2 regions of the Actinomadura luteofluorescens genome follow, and region 1 is predicted to be linked to the other one. Evidence: riboswitches for the same ligand, from Rfam matches in the RefSeq annotation. Region 1 holds a riboswitch; the other holds the start of a gene.
The links. Region 1 has a riboswitch for glycine ahead of gcvT (glycine cleavage system aminomethyltransferase GcvT). Riboswitches for the same ligand answer to the same signal wherever they lie in the genome.
Positions count from the first base shown of each region.

Region 2: it holds a riboswitch for glycine, as region 1 does, so the genes downstream of both, gcvP (aminomethyl-transferring glycine dehydrogenase) here and gcvT (glycine cleavage system aminomethyltransferase GcvT) in region 1, are expected to answer to the same signal.

Region 1 is NZ_JACCBA010000001.1:6,206,729-6,218,329, forward strand. It holds gene BJY14_RS28970 (SDR family NAD(P)-dependent oxidoreductase) at 1-366, opposite strand, end outside; gene BJY14_RS28975 (L-serine ammonia-lyase) at 555-1,928, opposite strand; gene glyA (serine hydroxymethyltransferase) at 1,999-3,255, opposite strand; gene gcvH (glycine cleavage system protein GcvH) at 3,252-3,641, opposite strand; gene gcvT (glycine cleavage system aminomethyltransferase GcvT) at 3,714-4,808, opposite strand; glycine riboswitch at 4,882-4,971, opposite strand; glycine riboswitch at 4,976-5,071, opposite strand; gene BJY14_RS28995 (hypothetical protein) at 5,481-5,825, opposite strand; gene BJY14_RS29000 (M50 family metallopeptidase) at 6,058-7,356, shown strand; gene cds1 (L-cysteine desulfhydrase Cds1) at 7,346-8,446, opposite strand; gene BJY14_RS29010 (hypothetical protein) at 8,528-9,667, shown strand; gene BJY14_RS29015 (ATP-dependent DNA ligase) at 9,657-11,216, opposite strand; gene BJY14_RS29020 (hypothetical protein) at 11,340-11,601, shown strand, end outside.
Region 2 is NZ_JACCBA010000001.1:9,355,264-9,366,864, reverse strand. It holds gene gcvP (aminomethyl-transferring glycine dehydrogenase) at 1-2,387, opposite strand, end outside; glycine riboswitch at 2,448-2,557, opposite strand; glycine riboswitch at 2,558-2,652, opposite strand; gene BJY14_RS43020 (lysylphosphatidylglycerol synthase domain-containing protein) at 2,924-5,398, shown strand; gene BJY14_RS43015 (MerR family transcriptional regulator) at 5,408-6,013, opposite strand; gene BJY14_RS43010 (bifunctional nuclease family protein) at 6,357-6,827, opposite strand; gene ftsR (transcriptional regulator FtsR) at 6,969-7,700, opposite strand; gene BJY14_RS43000 (double zinc ribbon and FHA domain-containing protein) at 7,740-8,270, opposite strand; gene BJY14_RS47595 (DUF881 domain-containing protein) at 8,578-9,396, opposite strand; gene BJY14_RS42990 (small basic family protein) at 9,393-9,725, opposite strand; gene BJY14_RS42985 (DUF881 domain-containing protein) at 9,748-10,626, opposite strand; gene BJY14_RS42980 (LysE family translocator) at 10,693-11,328, opposite strand; gene BJY14_RS42975 (aminotransferase-like domain-containing protein) at 11,422-11,601, shown strand, end outside.

The sequences.
Region 1 (11,601 bases):
CGCCGCCTGGGTCAGCAGGACGGGCGCCACCAGGTTCGTCGCGAGCTGCGGCGCGATCGCCTCCGGAGCGAGCGTCTCCAGGGTTCCGCTCCGGACGACCGCCGCGTTGTTGACCAGCACGTCCAGCCGTCCGTGCGCGTCCGTCACCCTGCGCACGATCTCCTCGGCGGCGCCGTCGCCGGTGATGTCGGCGGCGAGGGGCTCGATCCGGGGGTGTCCCTGCGCGGTCTCGGCCAGCGGTTCGGGCCGCCGTCCGACGGCCACGACCCGGGCGCCCTCGGCCGCGAACATGCGGGCCGTCGCCCGTCCGATGCCGGTTCCCGCGCCGGTGACCAGAACGACCCTGTCGTGTGAGTTCGTCTCCATGGCGCCAGCGTGCAACCCTGCCGCCAACGGCAGGGTCAACCCCGGGCGTTCCTGTCCAGGAGGAGTTCGGTGCCGGCGCGGGCACGGGCGGCGGCGGTGGGGTCGCCGTGGATTCCGGCGACCGCATCCACGGCCCGCGCCCCGCCGGCGAGCACGGGCTCGACATCCCGCTCCGGTAGCGCCGGAGCTCAGCACTCGATGACGTTGACGGCGAGGCCGCCGCGCGAGGTCTCCTTGTACTTGTCGAGCATGTCGCGGCCGGTGTCGCGCATGGTCTTGATGGCCTTGTCGAGCGAGACGAAGTGGCGGCCGTCGCCCCGCAGCGAGATCCGGGCGGCGCTGATGGCCTTCACGGCACCGACGGCGTTGCGCTCGATGCAGGGCACCTGCACCAGGCCGCCGACGGGGTCGCAGGTCAGGCCGAGATTGTGCTCGATCCCGATCTCCGCGGCGTTCTCCACCTGCTCCGGGGTGCCGCCGAGGACCTCGGTGAGCCCGGCGGCGGCCATCGAGCAGGCCGAACCGACCTCGCCCTGGCAGCCCACCTCGGCGCCGGAGATCGAGGCGTTCTGCTTGAACAGCACGCCGATCGCCCCCGCGGTCAGCAGGAACCGCACCACGCCCTCGTCGTCCCGGCCCGGGATGAACCGGTCGTAGTAGTGCAGGACGGCCGGGATGATGCCCGCGGCGCCGTTGGTCGGGGCGGTGACGATGCGGCCGCCCGCGGCGTTCTCCTCGTTGACGGCGAGCGCGAACAGGGTGATCCAGTCCATCGCGTGGAGCGGATCGGACGCCTTCTCGACCGAGAGCTGGCGGTGCAGCTGGGGAGCGCGGCGGCGCACCTTGAGCCCGCCCGGCAGGAGGCCCTCGCGGGTGCAGCCCCGGGAGACGCAGGCGCGCATGACCTCCCAGAGTTCGAGCAGCCCGTCGTGGATCTCGGCGGCGCCGCGGCCGAACGCCTTCTCGTTCTCCAGCATCAGCGCGGAAATCGACAGGCCCGTCTCCCGGCAGCGTTCGAGCAGCTCGGCGGCCGTGTCGAACGGGTACGGCAGGACGGTGTCGTCGGGCTTGATGCGGTCGGCGCCGGTGGCGTTCTCGTCCAGGATGAAGCCGCCGCCCACCGAGTAGTACACCTTGGCGCGCAGCTCCTCGCCCGAGGCGTCCAGAGCCGTGAAGCGCATCCCGTTCGGGTGGCCGGGCAGCGACTCCTTGCGCTCGAACACCAGGTGCTCGTTGACCACGAACGGGACGTCGTGGTCGCCGAACAGGCGCAGGGCCCCGCGCTCGCGGATCGCGGCGAGCCGCTCGTCCACCCGGTCGACGTCGACGAGCTCCGGCTTGTCGCCTTCCAGCCCGAGGATGACGGCCTTGTCGGAGCCGTGGCCCTTGCCGGTGAGGCCGAGCGACCCGTAGAGGGTCACGGCGACGGACGCGGTCTTCTCCAGCAGCCCGTCACTCTGGAGGCCCCGCGCGAACCGGTGCGCCGCCGCCATCGGCCCGCCCGTGTGGGACGACGACGGACCGATACCGATCTTGAAAAGGTCGAAAACGCTGATGGCCATAGCTACCTCGTTGTAGCCGCGCCCCCTCCCCCGGAGGGGAACCCCGGCCGGGGGAGGGGGCGCCGGAACGTCACAGGTTCGGGTACAGGGGGTGCCTGTCGGCCAGCGCCTTCACCCGGGCCGCGAGCGCGTCCCGGTCGAAGGACGGCTGCAGCGCCAGCGCGATCACGTCCGCGACCTCGGCGAAGTCCTCGGCGGTGAAACCGCGGGTCGCCAGGGCCGGGGTGCCGATGCGCAGACCGGAGGTCACCATCGGCGGACGCGGGTCGTTCGGCACCGCGTTGCGGTTGACCGTGATGCCGATGTCGTGCAGGCGGTCCTCGGCGTCCCGCCCGGTGAGCTCGGAGTCCACCAGGTCGACCAGCACGAGGTGGACGTCCGTCCCGCCGGTCAGCACCCTCACGCCGGCCTTGGCGGAGTCCTCGGCGAGCAGGCGCTCGGCGAGCAGCTTCGCGCCCTCCACCGTCGCCGCCTGCCGGGCACGGAACTCCTCCGACGCGGCGATCTTCAGGGCGACGGCCTTCGCGGCGATCACGTGCTCCAGCGGGCCGCCCTGCATCCCGGGGAACACCGCCGAGTTGATCTTCTTGCCGTACTCCTCGCGGGCGAGGATCAGCCCGCCGCGGGGGCCGCCGAGCGTCTTGTGCGTCGTGGTCGTCACGATGTCGGCGTGCGGGACGGGCGACGGGTGCAGCCCCGCCGCGACCAGGCCCGCGAAATGCGCCATGTCGACCATGAGCAGCGCCCCGACCGAGTCGGCGATCCGCCGGAACGCGGCGAAGTCGAGCTGCCTCGGGTACGCCGACCAGCCCGCCACGATCATCTTCGGCCGGTGCTCGGCCGCGAGCGAGGCGACCTCGTCCATGTCGACCAGGCCGTCCTCGGCGCGGACGTGGTACGGCACCACGTTCAGCACCTTGCCGGAGTAGTTCAGCCGCATCCCGTGCGTGAGATGCCCGCCGTGCGCGAGGTCGAGGCCGAGGATCGTGTCGCCGTGCTGGAGCAGCGCGAAGTACACCGCCGTGTTGGCCTGCGCCCCGCTGTGCGGCTGGACGTTCGCGTGCTCGGCGCCGAACAGCGCCTTCGCCCGGTCGATGGCGAGCTGCTCGGTGACGTCGACGAACTCGCAGCCGCCGTAGTAGCGGCGCCCCGGATACCCCTCGGCGTACTTGTTCGTCAGGACCGACCCCTGCGCCTCCAGCACCGAGACGGGCGCGAAGTTCTCCGACGCGATCATCTCCAGGGTGCCCTGCTGGCGCCGCAGCTCCGCCGCGACGGCCTCGGCGACCTCCGGATCGGCCGTCGCGAGGGAGTCGTTCAGGCTCATGCTTCCTCGATCAGCTTGTCGTAGGCGGCGGAGTCGAGCAGGTCGCCCGGCTCCTCCGAGATCCGCACCTTGAAGATCCAGCCCTCGCCGTACGGGTCGTCGTTGATGACCTTCGGCTCGTCCACCACCGCGGTGTTCACCGCGGTGATCTCGCCGCTGACGGGGGAGTAGAGGTCGCTGACCGACTTGGTCGACTCCACCTCGCCGCACGGCTCGCCCGCCTCGACGGCGTCGCCCTCCGACGGCTGCAGCTCGATGTAGACGATCTCACCGAGGGCGTCGGCGGCGTGCGCGGTGATGCCGACCGTGACGATGCCGTCCTCGCCACCGAGGCCCGACACCCACTCGTGCTCCTCGCTGTAGCGGAGCTCCTCCGGAACGCTCACGATCACTTCTCTCTTTCCACTGTGGGGGCGCGCCCCACACCGCCGGACAACTTGTTCAGGAACGCTTGCAGATCAGGGACGCTTGTAGAACGGCAGGGCCACCACGTCCACCGGCTCCTGCCGGCCGCGGACGTCCACGGCGAGGCCCGCCTCCTCGACGCCGCTGTCGAGGTACGCCATGGCGATCGGCGTGCCCAGTGTGGGCGACGGGGCGCCGCTCGTCACGATTCCGCACGGCGCGCCGCCGGACGTGACCACCTGGTACCCCTTGCGGGGCGCGCGACGCCCCCGCGCGACCAGTCCCACGAGCCTACGGCCCGGCGGGGTCTGCGCCTGCGCCGCCAGAGCCGACTTCCCCACGAAATCGCCTGGCTTGTCCAGCTTCACGACCCGGCCGAGGCCCGCCTCGAACGGCGTCGTCTCCGCCGTCAACTCGTTCCCGTACAGCGGCATCCCCGCCTCCAGGCGCAACGTGTCACGAGCCGACAACCCCGCCGGGACGACCCCCTCCACCGCCGCGAGCGCCCGCCACAACCCGACCGCGTCGGCCGCGTCCACGAACAGCTCGAACCCGTCCTCGCCCGTGTACCCGGTGCGCGCCACCAGCGCGTCCACGCCCGCGACCCGCCCCGCCAGGATCGCGTAGTACTTCAGGTCCCCCAGCGGCGCGTCCGTGAACCCCTCGAGGATCCCCTGGGAACGCGGCCCCTGCAGCGCGATCAGCGCGTACGAGTCGGACCGGTCGTCCACCGCGGCCTCGAACCCCGCGGCGCGCTCGACCAGCGCCTCCCGGACCACGGCGGCGTTCGCGGCGTTCGCCACCACCATCCACGTCTCGTCGGCGAGCCGGTAGACGATCAGGTCGTCCAGGACGCCGCCGTCGTGCCCGCAGATCATCGTGTAGCGGGCCTTGCCCACCGGCATCGGCGACAGATTCCCGACCAGCGCGAAGTCCAGCGCGGCCCCCGCGCCCGGCCCCGAGAGGAAGATCTCCCCCATGTGCGACAGGTCGAACAGCCCCGCACCCGTGCGGACGGCCTGGTGCTCGGCGGTCTCGCTCGCGTAGCGCAGCGGCATCAGATAGCCCGCGAAATCGACGAGATTCGCGCCGAGGTCCTCATGGACGTCGTGCAGCGGCGTCTTCTTCACGGTCGGATCGGCGGACATGGGATCGGCTCCTTCGTCACGGGCGCGCGTGGTCCATCGTCCCACTCGCGCACCGGGCGTATCGGTGCCTCCCCCTCTGTCATCGGCGCCTGAGAGCTTCACCCGCCGCAACGCGGCCGGCTTTCACCTTCGGCGGGGGACCACGGTCCCCGCTTTCCAGAGGTCGCCTGGCCCGTGCGGTCCATGGGCCTGAGAGGTTCCGGGGAGGATTTGCTCCTTCGGCGTCCCCCACCGGCTGCGAGGGACTCTCCCGCACGGGATCATCAGCTGTCGAAGAAGGCTAGCAGTGTTCATTGCTTTTTTTCAGGTCGGGGCCTTGGGGGCCCCGACCTGAAAAAACGCGTGCGATCGCTGCATCGCTCCGGCTCGCCTGGCGGCTCGCTGCGCGATCAGGTTCTCGCAAGCTCGAACCTGCCTTTGGACGCGATCGCGAGTGTTGAGGCTGTCGCGGGGCTGAGGCGGCGGCTGAGGTGGCTTCGTTAGACGGTGCTGCTGGGGTGCGCCTGTTCCGCCAGTCCCTTGGCCCGGGTCGTCTCGGCTGTTGCGCTCCTTGTTGGTGTTGCGGTCTCCCCCGCTTCGGCTCGGGACGATGGTTGGGGTTCGGGTCGCCTTCGGCGTTGCGCGGGTGGGGGTTCGGGTCGCCTTCGGCGGTTTGGGGGTGGGCGTCTTTGTTTAGTGGGGGGTGGGGGGAGTGGACATGGACTTCACGCAGGTTTGGAGGGCGGTTCTGATCTTCTGTAGCTCGTCGGGGGCGGGGGTTCTCGTGGGGTTGGGGGTCGGCATCTGGACGCCTTGCTTTTGCATGCAGTCGTTGAAGGCCTTGACCGCCTTGGACTGGGCCGGGGGCAGGGGCGTCGTCTCGGTGCCCTTGCCGGGCTTGGGGGTGGACGGGGCCGTCGTCGCGGCGGTCGGGGGCGGGGGTGACGAGGCGCTCGTCGGCTTGCCGTCGTCGCCGCCGCAGCCGGCCAGGGCCAGGGGCAGGATCAGCGCCGTTGCCGCTATGTGACCGCGCTTCAAGGGAACCTCCGTGGGGCGGGTGGGGGCTCATGATGCGGGGTCGGCCCTTCCCGTGGATACGGGCTCCCGTGCCAATGACGCGCGGGCGGGTTAGCACCGCGCATCAAAGCGGCCTCCGGCGCGTGCGGCTTCTGCGTTCGCTTCAACCGGAACGCGGGCCGTAACGTACTCTGAACTGGTTGTCGGAGATCACCCCCGGGTGCGGGGTGGACGGACCCGGAGGGCACGCCGCATGGTCTACTACCTGGCTGGAGCGTTGATCCTCTTCTTCGGCCTGCTGGTCTCCATCGCGCTGCACGAGCTCGGGCACTTCACCTTCGCGAAACTGTTCAAGGTGCGGACCACGCAGTTCATGGTCGGGTTCGGGCCCACCATGTGGTCGAAGACCAAGGGCGAGACCGAGTACGGCGTCAAATGGATCCCGCTCGGCGGCTACATCCGCATGATCGGCATGCTGCCGCCGCGCAAGGGCGACGCGCCGGGGCAGGTGCGGCGGATCAGCACCGGGCCGTGGCAGGGACTCATCGAGTCCGCGCGGGGCGCCTCGCTGGAGGAGGTCGGGCCCGGCGACGGCGACCGCGTGTTCTACGCCAAGAAGTGGTGGCAGAAGATGCTCATCATGTTCGGCGGGCCCGCGATGAACCTGCTCCTGTCGGTGATGTTCTTCGCGATCCTGCTGATGGGCATCGGCGTCAACCAGCCGCAGCCGGTGATCAAGGAGGTGGCCGAGTGCATGGTGCCGGCCAGCGCCAAGGTCACCGAGTGCCCCGCGAACGCGGCGCCGACGCCCGCGCGGCAGGTCGGCCTCCAGGCCGGCGACCGGATCGTGGCCTTCGACGGCAAGAAGATCGACGAGTATCCGCAGCTGCAGCGGCTGATCCGCGAGGACGGCGGCAAGACCGTCCCGATGACCGTCCGGCGGGACGGCAGGGACGTGCGGCTGAACGTCCCCATCACCCGCAACCAGATGTACGACCTCAAGGACGAGGACAAGGTCGTCAACGTCGGGTTCCTCGGCATCACCCCGTCCAGCGGGATCGAGCGGCAGGGGCCCGGCGCGGTCGCGAGCACCATGGGCGACCTGACCGCGCGCACCGTCGGCGCGCTGGTGCGCATGCCGCAGAAGATGGTCGGCGTGTGGAACGCCGCCTTCGGCGGTCACGAGCGCGACCCGAACGGGCCGATCGGCGTCGTCGGCGTCAGCCGGATCGGCGGCGAGGTCGCCGCGTCCCACGACTTCACCGGCACGCAGAAGGTCTCCTTCTTCGTGATGCTGCTCGGCTCGCTGAACCTCGCCGTCGGGCTGTTCAACCTCATCCCGCTGCTGCCGCTCGACGGCGGGCACATCGCCGGCGCCCTCCTGGAAGCGATCAAGAAGGCGTTCGCGCGGATCCTGCGCAGGCCCGACCCGGGTTACGTGGACGTCGCCAAGGCGCTGCCGGTCACCTACGTGATGGCCGTCGTCCTGATCGTCATGGGCGGCCTGCTGATCTACGCCGACCTGTTCAATCCGATCCGCGTCACCGGGTGACGTCCGGCATCGTGCCGGTCTTCAGGAAACCGTCCAGCGCGGCCCGGTAGGGGGCGATGTCGAGGCCCTGCCGCGCCAGCCACGCGTCCGACCCGTAGGTCCCCGCGTAGCGCTCGGCGCCGTCGCAGATGAGCGTGACGACGCTGCCGCGCTCGCCGCGGGCCCGCATCTGCGCGATCAGCTCGGCCGCGCCCCACATGTTCGTGCCGGTCGAGCCGCCGACGCCGCGGCCGCTGACCTCGCTCGTCCAGCGCATCGCCGCGATGGACGCCGCGTCCGGCACCCGGATCATCCGGTCGATCACCGTCGGCAGGAACGACGGCTCGACGCGGGGACGGCCGATGCCCTCGATCCGCGAGCCCGCCGCCGTCCGGGCGGGATCGCCGTCGGCGAACGAGCCGTGGAACGCCGACCCCTCGGGGTCGACGACCGCGAGCCGCGTCTGGAACCGCTGGTAGCGGGCGTACCGGCCGATCGTCGCGGACGTCCCGCCGGTGCCCGCGCCCACCACGATCCAGGACGGCTCGGGGAACCGCTCCAGCCGCATCTGCTCGAAGATCGACTCGGCGATGTTGTTGTTGCCGCGCCAGTCCGTCGCCCGCTCGGCGAAGGTGAACTGGTCCATGAAGTGGCCGCCGCACTCCGCCGCGAGCCGCCGCGACTCCTCGTAGATCGCCGACGGGTCGGCCACCAGATGGCAGCGGCCGCCGTGGAACTCGATGAGCTGGATCTTCTCCGGGCTGGTGGTGGCGGGCATGACCGCGACGAACGGCAGGCCGAGCAGCCGCGCGAAGTACGCCTCCGACACCGCCGTCGACCCGCTGGACGCCTCGATGATCGTCGTGTCCTGGCGGATCCAGCCGTTCGCCAGCCCGTACAGGAACAGCGACCGCGCGAGCCGGTGCTTCAGCGAACCCGTGGGATGGACGGACTCGTCCTTCAGGTAGAGGTCGATGCCCCACTCCGGCGGCAGCGGGAACACGTGCAGGTGCGTGTCGGCGCTGCGGTTGGCGTCGGCGTCCACGAGCCGGATCGCCTCGGCGATCCACGCCCGGTATCCGGGATCGCAGCGGTCCACGATGCGGCTCATGGCGGCTCTCTCCTTGATCGTCGGCAGGGTCCCACGATATCCGCGCATGTCACGGTGCATCATTGAGGAGGCGGGGGGCAGATGATCGAGATGTTCGACGAACGCATCGTGGCGACCGGGCGGCTTCCGCTGTTCGGCTTCTTCGTCGCGTTCATGGTCACTTTCGTGCTGACGCGGGTGAACGTCCGGCTGATCCGCGCGGACGTGCGCTGGTGGTTCCGGAACGTGAAGGCCGGCGACGTGCACATCCACCACGTCGTGTTCGGCGTGGTGCTGATGCTGATGGGCGGGGTGGCGAGCCTCGCCGTCCCGGACGCCTACGTCGGCCTCGACCTCGCCGCGGCGGTGGTGTTCGGCATGGGCTCCGCCCTCGTCCTGGACGAGTTCGCGCTGATCCTGCACCTCAGCGACGTCTACTGGACGGAGAAGGGCCGCGCGTCCGTCGACGCCGTGTTCGTCGCCATGGCGGTGACCGGGCTGCTGCTGCTCGGCATCCGCCCCCTCGGCTACGAGGGCATCGCGCCCGACCCGGGCACCGGACTGATCACCCGCGTCTACGTCGCCTCCCTCGCGGTCAACCTCGTCCTCGCCGTGGTCACGCTGCTGAAGGGCAAGATCTGGACGGGGCTGCTCGGGCTGTTCGTGCCCGCGCTGCTGATCTTCGGTGCGATCCGGGTGGCGCGGCCCGGCTCGCCCTGGTCGCGCTGGCGCTACGACCCCGGCTCGCGCCGCTACCAGCGGGCCGTCCGGCGCGAGACGAGGCTCAGGCGGCCGCTGATCCGCGCCAAGATCTGGGTGCAGGAGTTCATCGCGGGCCGGCACGACCTCATCCCGCCCGAGCTGCTGCAGCGCCGCACCGAGGCCGCCGAGCGGGCCCGCCGCCGCAAGCTGGCCCGCGCCGCCGCCCGCGCCGAGCGGCGCGCCGAACGCCGGGCCGAACGCGGCCGGGCGCGCCGGGCCGAGCGCAGGGCTGCACGTCGCGCCGCCGCGCGGGCGCAGCGGGAGGCCGTCGAGCGTGCCGAACGCAACGCCGCGGCCCGCGCCCACCGGGAGGCCGCCGCCCGGGCGCGCCGCCGCACCCTGTCGCGCGTGCGGGGGCAGACCGGGTCGCGCCTGCGGACCCGCGCCGCGTCCGCCCGGCGTGCCCGCGGCCGCGCGCACGGCGACGAGCCGCCGTCCGGGGAGCAGCCGCCCGCGCAGGCCCCCGAGCTCAGTCCATGACGGGGGCGACGGCCCGGACCGTGTCGATCGTGTCGGCTTCGGCGGCGGACTTGTCGGGCCGGTAGCGCAGGACGCGGGCGAACCGCAGCGCGATGCCGCCGGGATAGCGGGGGCTGTGCTGGACGCCGTCGAACGCGATCTCGACGACCAGTTCGGGCCGGACGTGCACCGTCCAGGAGTCCTCGCGCACGGCCAGCGCGCGCAGCTTCTCCGTCTGCCAGGCGAGCAGCTCGTCGGTGAGCCCCTTGAAGGTCTTGCCGAGCATGACGAAGCCGCCGGTCTCGGGGTCGCGGGCGCCGAGGTGCAGGTTGGACAGCAGGCCCTGCCGGCGGCCGTGCCCCCACTCGACGGCGAGGACGACGAGGTCGAGGGTGTGCCGGGGCTTGACCTTGATCCAGCCCGCGCCGCGCCGCCCGGCCGTGTACGGGGTGTCGAGGGACTTGACCACGACGCCCTCGTGGCCGCGCGCGACGGCCTCGTCGAAGACCTCCTTGGCCCGCGCGGGGTCGCCGGTGACCGCACGGGGCATCCGCAGCTCCTCCGGGACGACCCGCGCGAGCGCCTCGTACCGCTCGGCCCCGGGCGCGTCGAGCAGGTCCTCGCCGCGCGCGCCCTGCGGAGGGGCGTCGCCGGCCTCCACGAGGTACAGCACGTCGAACAGGAAGACGGCCAGCGGCACCGGCTCGGTGTCCTTCGCCGTGCGGGTCGCGGTGCGGGCGGAGGTGACCTGGAACGGGTGGGGGCGGCCGTCCGGCCGCAGGGCGATCAGCTCGCCGTCGAACACGGCCTCGCGGACGGGCAGCCCCCGCACCGCCTCCACCACCTCCGGCAGCCGGGAGGTGATCTCGTCCAGCGTCCGGGTGAACACCCGGACCCCGCCGCCGGACACGTGCACCTGCGCGCGGATGCCGTCGAGCTTCCACTCGACGGCCGCCTCGCCCCTGAGCTTGGCGAAGGCCTCGTCGACCGACGGCGCGGCGGCGGCCAGCATCGGCTTGACCGGCCGGCCCACCTCCAGCGTGAACGCGCGCAGCCCGTCCACCCCCTCGGCGAGGGCGGTCGTCGCGACCGGGCCGAGCGAGCCGCGCAGCATGAACGCGCGCCGGACCTCGGCGGACGGCACCCCCGCCGCCGCCGCGATCGCCTCGGCCATCACCCCGTCCAGCGCGCCCTGCCGCAGCTCGCCCGCCAGCAGCCTGATGAGGAAGCCCTGCTCGGGGGCGGTGGCGCGGCCGAACAGCGCCGCGAGCAGCTCGCGCCGCCGGGCGACCGAACCGGGCCCGGACACCGCGCCGATCTCGCCGAACGCCGCGTCCACCCCGGGGACGGTCAGGGACGGCTCCGCGGCGGGCGGCGGGAGGTCGCGCAGCGCGGCGTACCCCACCCCGATCTGGCGTTGCGGCAGCTCGCCGGACAGGTAGGCGACCACGGTCGCGGCCTCGCCCGCGTCGGCCGCGCGCAGGCACTCCGCGAGCGCGGACACCTTGGCCTTGCGGCCCGAGGTGCCCGCGACCGCCTCCGAGGTCCGTGCGATGTCCGCTATCAGCATCCCTTCATTGTGACCACCGGGTCTGACGAACGGCACCGCCAGGGGGCCTGGTCACGCGCGGCGGCCCTGGTTACGTTGGCGGGTGGCGGGAACGGTCGGCGGGACGGGAGTGAGGAGCGCGGCGTGGGCCTTCAGCGTCCGGTCGAGCCTTTCCACCGCCCCTACTCCGGCCCGGAGCCGCCGGCCCCGGGACGCCGCCCGCGCAGGCTGATCGCGCTGCTCGCGGCGGCCATGGCGCTCGCCGCCGCGGCGGTCGTGGTCGTCCTGGTCATGTCCGGGGGGAGCGAGCAGCAGGCCGCCCGGCGGACGCCCCGGGGCGGCCCGTCGCGGACGCCGCCGGGCAGCCCGTCCGCGACGCCGGGCCCGCCCGAGAAGGTGATCAACG
Region 2 (11,601 bases), 3.1 Mb from region 1:
GGGTAGTGCGGGGCGAGGCGGGCGGCGAGGTAGTTGGCGCCGATGATGGCGCCCTCGGTCGCTGCGCGCAGGCCGTCGGGGCCCATCATCGCGATGTAGGCCCAGGAGATCGGCAGGATGCCGGCCGATCCCCACGGGGCCGCGGAGATGGGGCCGACGCCCGTGCCGGGGCCGGCCTCCTCGCGCAGCGGGTGGTTGGGCAGGAACGGGGCCAGGTGCTCGCGGACGCCGATCGGGCCGACGCCGGGGCCGCCGCCGCCGTGCGGGATGCAGAACGTCTTGTGCAGGTTGAGGTGGGAGACGTCCGAGCCGAACTCGCCGGGGCGGGCCAGGCCGACGAGCGCGTTGAGGTTGGCGCCGTCGACGTAGACCTGGCCGCCGGCCTCGTGCACGGCCGCGCACACCTCGGTGATCGTCTCCTCGAAGACGCCGTGCGTGGACGGGTAGGTCACCATGATCGCCGCGAGCCGGTCGCCGTGCGCGGCGAGTTTGGCGCGCAGGTCGTCGAGGTCGACGTTGCCGCCCTCGTCGCACGTGACGACGACGACCCGCATCCCGGCCATGACGGCGCTGGCGGCGTTGGTGCCGTGCGCCGAGGAGGGGATCAGGCAGACGTCGCGGTGCTCCTCGCCGCGGGAGGCGTGGTAGCCGCGGATGGCGAGCAGGCCGGCCAGCTCGCCCTGGGAGCCGGCGTTCGGCTGGACGGAGACCCTGGCGTACCCGGTGATCTCGGCGAGGAAGCCCTCCAGCTCGCCGATCAGCTCGACGTAGCCGGCCGCCTGGTCGAGCGGCGCGAACGGGTGGAGGTCGGCGAACTGGGGCCAGGTGATCGGCTCCATCTCGGCGGTGGCGTTCAGCTTCATGGTGCAGGAGCCGAGCGGGATCATGGAGCGGTCGAGCGCGATGTCCTTGTCCTGGAGCCTGCGCAGGTAGCGCAGCATCGCGGTCTCGGAGCGGTGCGCGTGGAAGACGGGGTGGGTCAGGTAGGGGCTCTCGCGGCGCAGGACGTCCGGGAACGCCTCGGGGACGTCGCCGGCCGCGGCGGCGCCGAACGCGTCCAGCACGGCCGTGACGTGCTCGGGCAGCGTCGTCTCGTCGCAGGCGATCGCGACCCGGTCGGGGCCGTCCGGGCGCAGGTTGATCCCGCGCTCGCGGGCCGCCGCGACGATCTGGGCGGCGCGGCCGGGCACGCGGGCCAGGACGGTGTCGAAGAACGAGTCGTGCACGATCTCGACGCCGCCGGCGCGCAGCCCCGCGGCGATCTCGGCGGCCCGGCGGTGCGTCCGCTGCGCGATCGCGGCCAGGCCCTCGGGGCCGTGGTAGACGGCGTACATGCTCGCCATCACGGCGAGCAGGACCTGGGCGGTGCAGATGTTGCTGGTGGCCTTCTCGCGGCGGATGTGCTGCTCGCGGGTCTGCAGCGCCAGCCGGTAGGCGGTGGCGCCGTCCGCGTCGACGGACACGCCGACGAGCCGCCCGGGGAGCTGGCGCTGGATGCCCTCGCCGACCGCCATGTAGCCGGCGTGCGGGCCGCCGAACCCGTAGGGGACGCCGAACCGCTGCGCGGAGCCCACCGCGATGTCGGCGCCGGACTCGCCGGGCGGGCGGAGCAGCGTCAGCGCGAGCAGGTCGGCCGCGACGACGGCCTTGGCGCCGCGCTCGTGGGCCTGCGCGATGACCGGTTCCAGGTCGCGGACGGCGCCGGACGCGCCCGGGTACTGCAGCAGCACGCCGAAGAAGTCGCCGTCCGGGAGGCCGCCGGACAGGTCGGCGATGACGACCTCGATGCCGAGCGGGATCGCGCGGGTCCGGACGACCTCGATCGTCTGCGGGAGGGCGTCGGCGTCCACGAGGAACGTCCCGGGCTCCTTGCGCCTGGAGACGCGGTGCGCGAGTGCCATGGCCTCGGCGGCGGCGGTGCCCTCGTCCAGCATGGAGGCGTTCGCGACGGGCAGCCCGGTCAGGTCGCCCACCATCGTCTGGAAGTTCAGCAGGGCTTCGAGGCGCCCCTGGGAGATCTCCGGCTGGTAGGGGGTGTAGGCGGTGTACCAGCCCGGGTTCTCCAGCACGTTGCGCATGATCACACCGGGCGTGGTCGTCCCGTGGTAGCCGAGCCCGATCATGGACGTCAGGACGGTGTTGCGGGACGCCAGCTCGCGGAGCCGGTCCAGCGCGGCCGTCTCGCTCAGCGCGGGCGGCAGGTCCAGCGGCCGGGACGTGCGGATCGCGGCGGGGACCGCCTTGTCGATCAGCGCCTCGGCGCCGGAGTAGCCGATGGCGGCCAGCATCCTCGCCTGGTCGTCCGGCGAGGGGCCCACATGCCGGTCGGCGAACGCCGACCGCGGATGCTGCGGCGCGGCCACGGGGGCGAAGAACTGGGCGGTCATGGAGGGCCTCCTGGCTGCTGCGGTCGCTCAGGTGCGCCGCCGGCGCTGGCCGGCGGGCCGGTCTCCCCCTCTGTCATCGGCACCTGAGAGCTTCACCCGCGCGGCGGGGTTTCCCCTTCGGTGAGCCGCCCGCCCCCGTGGGGGGACCGGCGCCTGCTTTCCAGAGGTGCCTCGCCCGCGCGGTCCTTTTGCCTGAGAGGTTCCGGGGAGGTTGCCCCTTCGGCGCCCCACGCTGGCGGCGTGGGGTCTCTCCCGCACAGGGTCGACGGCATGTCCTAGGTCGAACCCTACCCAAAGGCGCGTCCGCGACGTCGTTCCGGCCCGCCGCAAGGGGCCGCGCCGCCGGGCGCCGGGGCCGTACCGGCGAGTACCATGTGCTGACTCACCTGGGACGCGACGGTTCCGGGCCGCACGGGGGCGGGGAGATGAGGCTGCGGGATGGACGCGCGTCCCGGCGGCGGCCCCGCGACTCGACGGCGCGCCGCCGGGTCTGGGACGCTGATCACGATGGCGGATGGTCAGGGCGGCGGTACGGCGTGACACAGACCCACGACGGCGCGGTGCGCCCGGCGCAGGGCGCCGCCGCGGCCGCGCCCGTCGACGAGCCCGCCCAGCCGTACCGGATCCGCCGGCCCTCCGACGCCATCCGGTTCGCGGCGTCCGTGGTGGGGCTGGCGGCGGTGATGCTGCTGGTGTCGATCGCGCAGCAGACGACCCACGGCCTGCAGACCGACATCGCGCAGGGCACCGCGCACGCGCCGCGGCCGCTGCTGACGCTGGCGACGCTGGTGTCCAGCTTCGGGGTGCTGGCCGTCCCGATCGCGTTCGCGATCGAGCGGCTGTTCCACAAGGACGGCATGCGCGTCGCGATCGCCCTGCTGGCCGCGATGATCGCCTTCGGCGTCACGGTGGGCCTGGACGACCTGGTGGTGCGGGCCGCGCCGGGCGGCGTGCTCGACTCGCTGATCTGGGGCGGCACCGAGACCGCGCCGGTGCACACCGACATCGCCCCGGTGATCGCGTTCGTCAGCGCGGTCGGGATGGCGGGCCGCGCCCGCTGGCAGGCCGCGACCTGGACCATGATCGGGCTGGCGGCGCTGACGGGGCTGACCGCGTCCTACGCCTCCGTCGCCGCGCTGGCGGCCACCTACCTGCTGGGCCGCGCCATCGGCCACGGCACCCTCTACGCGGTCGGGACGCCGAACCCGCGCCCGTCCGGCGCGGCCGTGGTGGCCGCGCTCGAACGGCTCGGCCTGCGCCCGCAGCGGGGGGCGCGCCTGGACGACGCGCACGCCGCCGACGAGAGCCGCCGCTACGGCGTCGCCCTCGCCTCCTGCCCCCAGGACGGGTACGGCGCCCGGCTCCCGGCGGGCCGGGGGGCGCACGGCGACTGGGACATCGAGGTCCGCGTCCTGGACCGCGACCAGCAGACCGCCGGGCTGCTGTACCGGGTCTGGCGGCTGCTGCGGCTGCGCGGCGCCACGACGGGGCGGACGCTGCGGTCGCTGCGCCGGTCCCTGGAACTGGAGTCGCTGATGGCGTACGCGGTGGACGCCGCGGGCGCCCGGACGCCGCGGCTCGTCGGCACGTGCGAGGTCGGCACCGAGGCGGCGCTGCTGGCCTACGAGCACGTCCCGGGGCGGCGGCTCGGGGACGTCCCCGACGGGGAGGTCACCGACGAGCTGCTGGCGGACGTGTGGCGGCAGTTCCGGTCCCTGCAGGCGGGGCGGCTCGCGCACCGGCGGCTGGAGGGCGAGGCGGTCCTGGTCGGCGACGACGGCCTCGCCTACCTCACCGACCTGCGGTCCGGGGAGACCGCGGCCGGCGACCTGGCGCTGCGCCTGGACCTCGCGCAGCTGCTCACGACCCTGGCGCTGCGCACGGGGCCGGAGCGGGCGGTGCGGACCGCGGCGCCGGTGCTGGGCGAGGAGGCCCTCGGCGGGGCGGTGCCGCTGCTCCAGCGGGTGGCGCTGTCGCGGGAGACCCGCACCGCGCTGCGGCGCCACAAGGACCTGCTGACCCGCATCCGGGAGCAGATCGTCCGGCTGAAGCCGGAGACGGAGGCGCCCCCGGCCAAGCTGGAGCGGTTCCGGCCCCGGACCATCGTCAGCATCGTGGCGCTGTCGGTCGCGGCGTACATCGTCATCCCGCAGGTGACGAGCCTGGACATCGGCCGTCTGGCGGCCACGGCGAGCTGGCACTGGGTGGCGGCGGCCCTCGGGGCGGCGGCGCTCACCTATGTCGCCGCCGCGTTCATGCTGATGGGGTTCGTCCCCGAGCGGCTGCCGCTGTGGCGGACGGTCCTGGTGCAGCTGGCGGCGTCGTTCGTGAAGCTGGTCGCGCCGGCGGCCGTAGGCGGCGTCGCCGTCAACACGCGCTACCTGCAGCGCTCGGGCGTCCGGCCCGCCCTCGCCGTCGCGAGCGTGGGCGCCTCCCAGCTCGTGGGGATGGTCACCCACATCCTGCTGCTGGTGCTGTTCGGGTTCCTGACCGGTTCGACGGCGAAGGCGACGCAGGACCTGGCCCCGTCCCGGACGATCGTCCTCGCGGTGCTCGGCCTGGGGCTGCTCGCGGGGCTCGCGCTGACGGTGCCGCGGGTGCGGAGGGTGGTCGCCTCCCGGCTGAGGGCCATGTTCTCCGGCGTGGTGCCGCGCCTGGTGGACGTGCTGCAGTCGCCGAAGAAGCTGTCCACCGGGATGGGCGGAACCCTGCTGCTGACGCTGGCGTTCACGCTGTGCCTCGACGCGTCGGTCCGGGCGTTCGGCGGGTCGCTGCCGTGGACGACGGTGGTGCTGGTGTTCCTCACCGCCAACGCGGTCGGGTCGGCGGCGCCGACGCCGGGCGGGCTCGGGGCCGTCGAGGGCGCGCTCACGCTGGCGTTGACGATCTCGGGGCTGACGGCGGAGACGGCCACGTCGGCGGTGCTGCTCTACCGGCTCCTGACGCTGTGGCTGCCGGTCCTGCCGGGGTGGGGGGCGTTCGCCTTCCTGCAGCGCAAGGAGGCGCTCTGAGGCCCGGCCTCAGCCGGTGCGGCGGGCGCGCCGCCGGTCGGCCAGTTCGTCGTGGTGCTGTCCGGCGGGGTCGTCGTCGCCGGTGGAGGCGCGTTCAGCGGGCAGCTCCGCCAGACTGCCCTCCACCTCCTGCCACACCCGTCCGAGCGCGATGCCGAACACGCCCTGCCCGCCCTGGAGGAGGTCGACGACCTCGTCGGGCGAGGTGCACTCGTAGACGCTGACGCCGTCGCTCATCAGGGTGATCTGGGCGAGGTCCTGGACGCCGCGGTCGCGCAGGTGGGAGACGGCCGTGCGTATCTGCTGCAGCGAGACGCCGGTGTCCAGGAGCCGCTTGACGACCTTCAGGACCAGGACGTCGCGGAAGCTGTACAGCCGCTGGCTGCCGGACCCCTGCGCCGACCGCACGCTGGGCTCGACCAGCTTCGTGCGGGCCCAGTAGTCGAGCTGCCGGTAGGTGATCCCCGCCGCGGCGCACGCCGTCGGGCCGCGGTAGCCGACATCCTCCGGCGGCACCGACACCTGGGTGTCGAAGAGCAGACCCTGCTCTCCGGCACGGCGGGACGCCACGCGCCTGTCGGGGGTCGCCTTGCCCTCGCCGCTGCTCACCGCCACGCGGACCTCCGGCTTCTATCATCCCGCGGCGGTTCGTCAAGGGGGTTTGACGAATTACACCACGGGTGTTCCACCAGCACGGTAGGTGCCGGTCAGGGTGTGGTCAACGTTCACCGTCGGCGCGTCGCATGCCCGGATGAACCGGCTTCACGTGGGCAAACTGCGCACCTTCGCCACCCACGCAGTCCATACCCCGATGGTTCCCCCGCAAAAACCGCCAGGTCCGGCGCAATGGGCGACCATTCGCCCCATGGCATGAACTCGCACTCCAGAGTGACATACGCCACGGGAATCGCCCACCTCGGGGTGGGCGCAGGGGCGGCCCGTCCGGCGTGGGGGCGGCCTATCCGGCGCGGCCGAAGTCCTCCGGGGAGATCGTGTCGAGGAACTCGCGGAACTTCTCGACCTCGTCCTCCTGCTCGTCGGGGATGGCCACGCCGGCCTCCTCCAGGACGTCCTCGCTGGCGAAGATCGTGGCGCCGGTGCGCAGGGCGAGGGCGATGGAGTCGGACGGGCGGGCGCTCACCTCGACGCCGTTGGAGAAGATGAGGTCGGCGAAGAAGATCCCTTCGCGCAGCGCGGTGATGTTGACGGTGCGGAGCTGGACGCTCAGGGCGTCCAGCACGTCGCGGAACAGGTCGTGGGTGAGGGGCCGGGCGGGCAGCACCCCCTGCTGGGCGAAGGCGATCGCGGTCGCTTCGACCGCCCCGATCCAGATGGGCAGGTAGCGATCGCCCTCCGTCTCCTTCAACAGGACGATCGGCTGATTGGAGGGCATCTCGACCCGGACGCCGACGACCTCCATCTGCTTCACTGCGGCTCCCTGCTGGTTCTCGCTGTCTCGATCACCATGTGCAGCGGATCGATTCCTGACCGAACCATGTAGCCAACGTACACCCAGGCTCGGACAGCTCGCGGCGCACGGGGGGCGGCAAAAACCTCCACGGCCGCGCGATCAGTGGTCGAGGCTCTCGCGCAGACCCGCGCCGACCAGCGCGGCGTGCAGCCGGACCGACAGCGCGGCGATCTCACGCGCCGTCTCGGCGGCCTGCTCGTGCGCGCCGCGGCTGCGGCGGCGCAGCTGCGGCGCGACCATCTGCTCGATCAGGCCGACCTGCCGGTCGGCGGCCGCCTTGACGGCGCGCAGGTGCCGGACCTCGAAGCCGAACTCGCCGAGCGCGGCCGCGACGCGCGCGATGTTCAGCGCCTCGCCCTCGTAGTGCGCGCCCGTCCGGCGGACGAGGCCGTACTCCTCCAGGCGCGCGAGGAGGGCCTCGTCGATGCCGGCGCCGTCCAGGAGCTGGCGGCGGGTGAGCCGGACGGCGGGGTCCGGCGCGGTGGTGTCGGCGGCCACGAGCGTGCGGGGGCGCCGCCGGTCCGGCGCGGCGGGGCCGGGGCGGCGGTCACCGAGCGGCGGGACGCTCTCGCCGCGGTCGCGCGCCTCGAGGTGCTGCCTGATGACGCGCAGCGGCATGTAGTGGTCGCGCTGCGCGGTGAGGACGTACCGCAGGCGCTCGACGTCGGCCTCGCCGAACTTGCGGTAGCCGGACGGGCTGCGCTCGGGCTCGACGAGCCCCTCGGACTCCAGGAAGCGGATCTTGGAGATGGTGATGTCGGGGAACTCGGGCCTGAGCAGCCCGAGGACGTCCCCGATGGTCATCGGGGACGGGGCCGGCTCCGCGCTCAAGGGCCCTCCCATCGTTCGCCGCGACCTCGCCGCGTTCCGTCAGCCGTGGGCCGGATTGGTCAGGAACACCAGCCGGAACTTGCCGATCTGGACCTCGTCGCCGCCCGACAGCCCGGCCTGGTCGATCCGCTGCCGGTTGACGTAGGTGCCGTTGAGGCTGCCGGTGTCGCGGACGGAGAACACACCGCCCTGCCGGGCGAACTCGGCGTGCCGGCGGGAGACGGTGACGTCGTCCAGGAAGATGTCGCTCTCGGGGTGCCGTCCGGCGGACGTGCGGTCCTTGTCGAGCAGGAAGCGGCTGCCGGCGTTGGGTCCGCGCTTGACGACGAGCAGCGCGGTTCCCGGGGGGAGCGCCTCCATCGCCATCTGGTCGGGCCCGACCGGCTCCTCGGCGCCGGCGTCGGTGTCCAGCGCCTCGAACCCCCCGATGGAGATCGTGGACGTGGACTCGCCAGGCGACTCCCGGGGAGGCGGCGGCGCCGAACTCCTCAGCGGAGTGCCGCAGTTCGAGCAGAAGCGGGCATCATCCGGGTTGGCGTGACCGCACTGCGTGCAGTAGACGCTCGGCATCGATCGGCTCGGCCTCCTACCATCGGCGTGCCGCCCGCGGACCGCCCGCCGTAGCGGGGACCGCCTGCGCCACGCGCATCCTTCACCCAACCCACGCCGGGGACCCGCCCCCGGCCACGGTCCAACTCACCGCCCGCTCACACGACGGTCGCCGCAACTTACGCGGGTATTGCCCGAGGGGTCAACTGGAACGGTGAACCGGCTGCACCAAACTACATTCGCCGATGATCGCAGGTCCATGCCGCCGCGCGGACCGCCGCGATCACGACGTCCCGGCCCGGCGGTCGGTCGACCGTCCCCGTCCCCTCTAGGGAGACCGTACCGCGCCGACGGCCACCTTCGCGCGCCGGGTGATCAGTACGTGGGCCCCGGCGCCCTCCAGCGTGCGGACGAGGCCGCCCGGGATGCCCAGCGCCGTCGTCATCGTGTGCGGGTCGCCGATCGCCAGGAACCGGTACGGGGCGGTGAGGAGCCTGCCGTCCGCGCGGATGCCGTCGCGTTCGTCCAGGAAGTGGGTGTCGACGCCGACGCGCACGTCGCCGACCTGGATGACCTCGGCGCCCGCGTCGCGGAGCTCCTCCAGGGCGTCCAGCAGGTTGAGGGCCTTCACCCCGCGGCCGGGATCGTCGATGCGCAGCTCGATGCCGGGGCCCTCGGCCGGGAGCGTGCCCGCGAGCAGGCCGTAGGCGGTCGCCCGCTCGCGCGCCTCCTGCAGGGCCGTCCCGCCCTCGGCGTCCCGCTCCAGCCGGGCCTTCGTCTCCTCCAGGTCGCGCAGGTCGCCTCTCAGGCGCTCGGAGCGCTGGCCCAGGTCAGCCAGGATGCCGACGAGCTCGTCCTGCCGCGCGGTGGCGAACGTGGTGTCGCGTTCGGTCGAGCGCACCTGGGCGGCGACCGCGAACCCCAGCACCAGGCACAGGAGCCCGCCGACGAGCTGCCCCGGGCTGACGCGCGGGCGCAGCAGATCGGCGAGGGCGCGCAGGCCTCCGGGCCCCGGTCCGACTTGCTCCTTCTCCTGGGCCTGCTCTTCTCCCCGGGCCTGCTCGTCCTCCTGGGCCTGCTCGTCCTCCGGTATCTGCTCGCCGCCCGGTGGCGCCTCGTCGCGCCGTGTGGCCTCGCCGCCGGTCACGCGCCGAACAGCTTCCGCCGGATGGCCGCGGCGTTGGAGAAGATCCGGATGCCGAGGACGACCACGACGCCGGTGGACAGCTGCGAGCCGACGCCGAGCTTGTCCCCGAGGAAGACGATCAGCGCGGCGATGACGGTGTTGCTGACGAAGGAGACCGTGAAGACCTTCTCGTCGAAGATCCCCTCCAGCCGGGCCCGGACGCCGCCGAACATGGCGTCGAGCGCCGCCACGATCGCGATCGGCAGGTAGGGCTGGAGCCAGAGCGGCACGTCCGGCTGGATCAGCAGGCCCAGCGTGACGCCGACGACGAGCCCGATCAGCGCGATCATTCCCCGGTCCCCCCTCCCCCGCTCACCGGCCGCCCCCGTCGCGGGGGACGGCGTACCGCGGCCGGAACGCGCCCGCGGCGGGCAGCCGCAGCGCGCCCGAGCGGCGCGTGCCGTACCTGATCCCGAACCGGTCGCGCAGCGCCGCGAGCCGCCGGTCCGCGGACGAGCCGGCGAAGGCGGCCCGCAGGCGCCCGGCGTCGCCGAGCGCCGTGACCTCGTAGGGTCCGTCGAGCGGCCGGTAGTCGACCATGATCGCCTCGCCGGCGGCGCGGATCGCGGTGGTCGGGGTGAGCCGCTGGCCGTTGACGCCGATGGCCCGCGCGCCCGCCGCCCACAGCCCGTTCACCAGGACCTGGAGGTCCTGATCATAGACCCGGCCGGCGTCGGCGGCGCGGCCCGGCGCGGCCGGGGCGTCGTCCAGGGCGACCACGAGGCCCTCGCCGGCGGCGGGGGTGGCGGCCGCCGCGGCGCCCGCCGCGGCCACGGCCCGCCGGACGCGGCGGCCCTCGGCGCTGCGGGCCAGCGCGGCGGCCCGGCGCCGCTCGGTGTCGGCCCGCAGCCGGTCGAGCCGGTGCTGGAGGGCGTCGGTCTCGGCGGTGCGGGCATGGATCTGGTCGACGAGCTTGGAGCGCCGCTCGGCGGCCACGGGCTCGCCGCGGTGGGCCTCGACGCCGGCGACGGCGGCCAGCGCCCCGGCGAGGGCGAGGACGAGCAGGACGCCCGCGCCGCGCAGCCGCCGCGGCCGCGGCGCGGCACCGCCGGAGGCGGCCCGGCGCGCCGCGGCCGCGGCGTAGCCCGGGTCGAGGTGCTTGCCGGCGAAGAGGTCGGCGAGCAGCGACATGGAGGCGTCGGGGCGCCCGTCCGGCTCCCGGCCGCCGGGTTCGTCCTGGCGTGCGATCACCGGCCCATCATGGCAAGGTCCGGCGCGGCGGCGCGGGGCGCGTCCCCCGCGGGCGGGCGCGCCGGGTCAGGCGGTCGCGGGCCGCAGGCCGATGTGGACGGCGAGGGCGGCCAGCACCGAGCCCATCAGGTAGCGCTGGGCGCGCCGCCAGCCGGGCCTGCGCCCGAGGAAGGACGCGATGGAGCCGGCGCCGAGCACGATGAGGGCGTTGACGGTGACGGCGATCACGACCTGGACGGCGCCGAGCAGCAGGATCTGGACGGCGACGTGGCCGCGCCCGGGGTCGGCGAACTGCGGCAGCAGCGACACGTACAGCACGGCGATCTTGGGGTTGAGCAGGTTGGTGACCAGGCCCATGGCGAACAGCCGGCGCGGCGGGTCGGCGGGCAGGTCCCGGGGCTCGAAGGCGGTCGTGCCGCCCGGCCGCAGCGTCTGCCACGCCAGCCACAGCAGGTAGCAGGCGCCGGCCAGCTTGATCGCCGTGTAGAGGGGCGGCACGAGCGTGAAGATCGTGGTGAGGCCCGCGGTGGCGGCCGCGACGTAGACGAGGAATCCCGCGGCGACGCCGCAGAGCGAGATCAGCCCGGCGCGGCGGCCCTGCGTCACCGACCGCGACACCAGGTAGATCATGTTGGGCCCCGGGGTGAGGACGAGGCCGAGGGCGAACAGGGCGATGGCCGCGACGGCCGCGTACGAGATCATTGCACTCCAGTCGACTCGAGTTTTCCCAGAGTAGAAGTCGCGCTATCATCGGTGCAATAACGACATTGTTCTCGGTGCAATGCGGAGGTTCGCATGGACGACTTCCGGCGGGTCGCGGACGAGCTGGCCGCCGACATCGCGGCGGGGCGGCTCCGCCCGGGGGAGCGGCTGCCGCCGCAGCGCGCGTTCGCGCGACGCCGCGGCATCGCGGGCTCGACGGCGAACCGGGTGTACCGGGAGCTGGCGCGGCGCGGCCTGGTGGTGGGCGAGGTC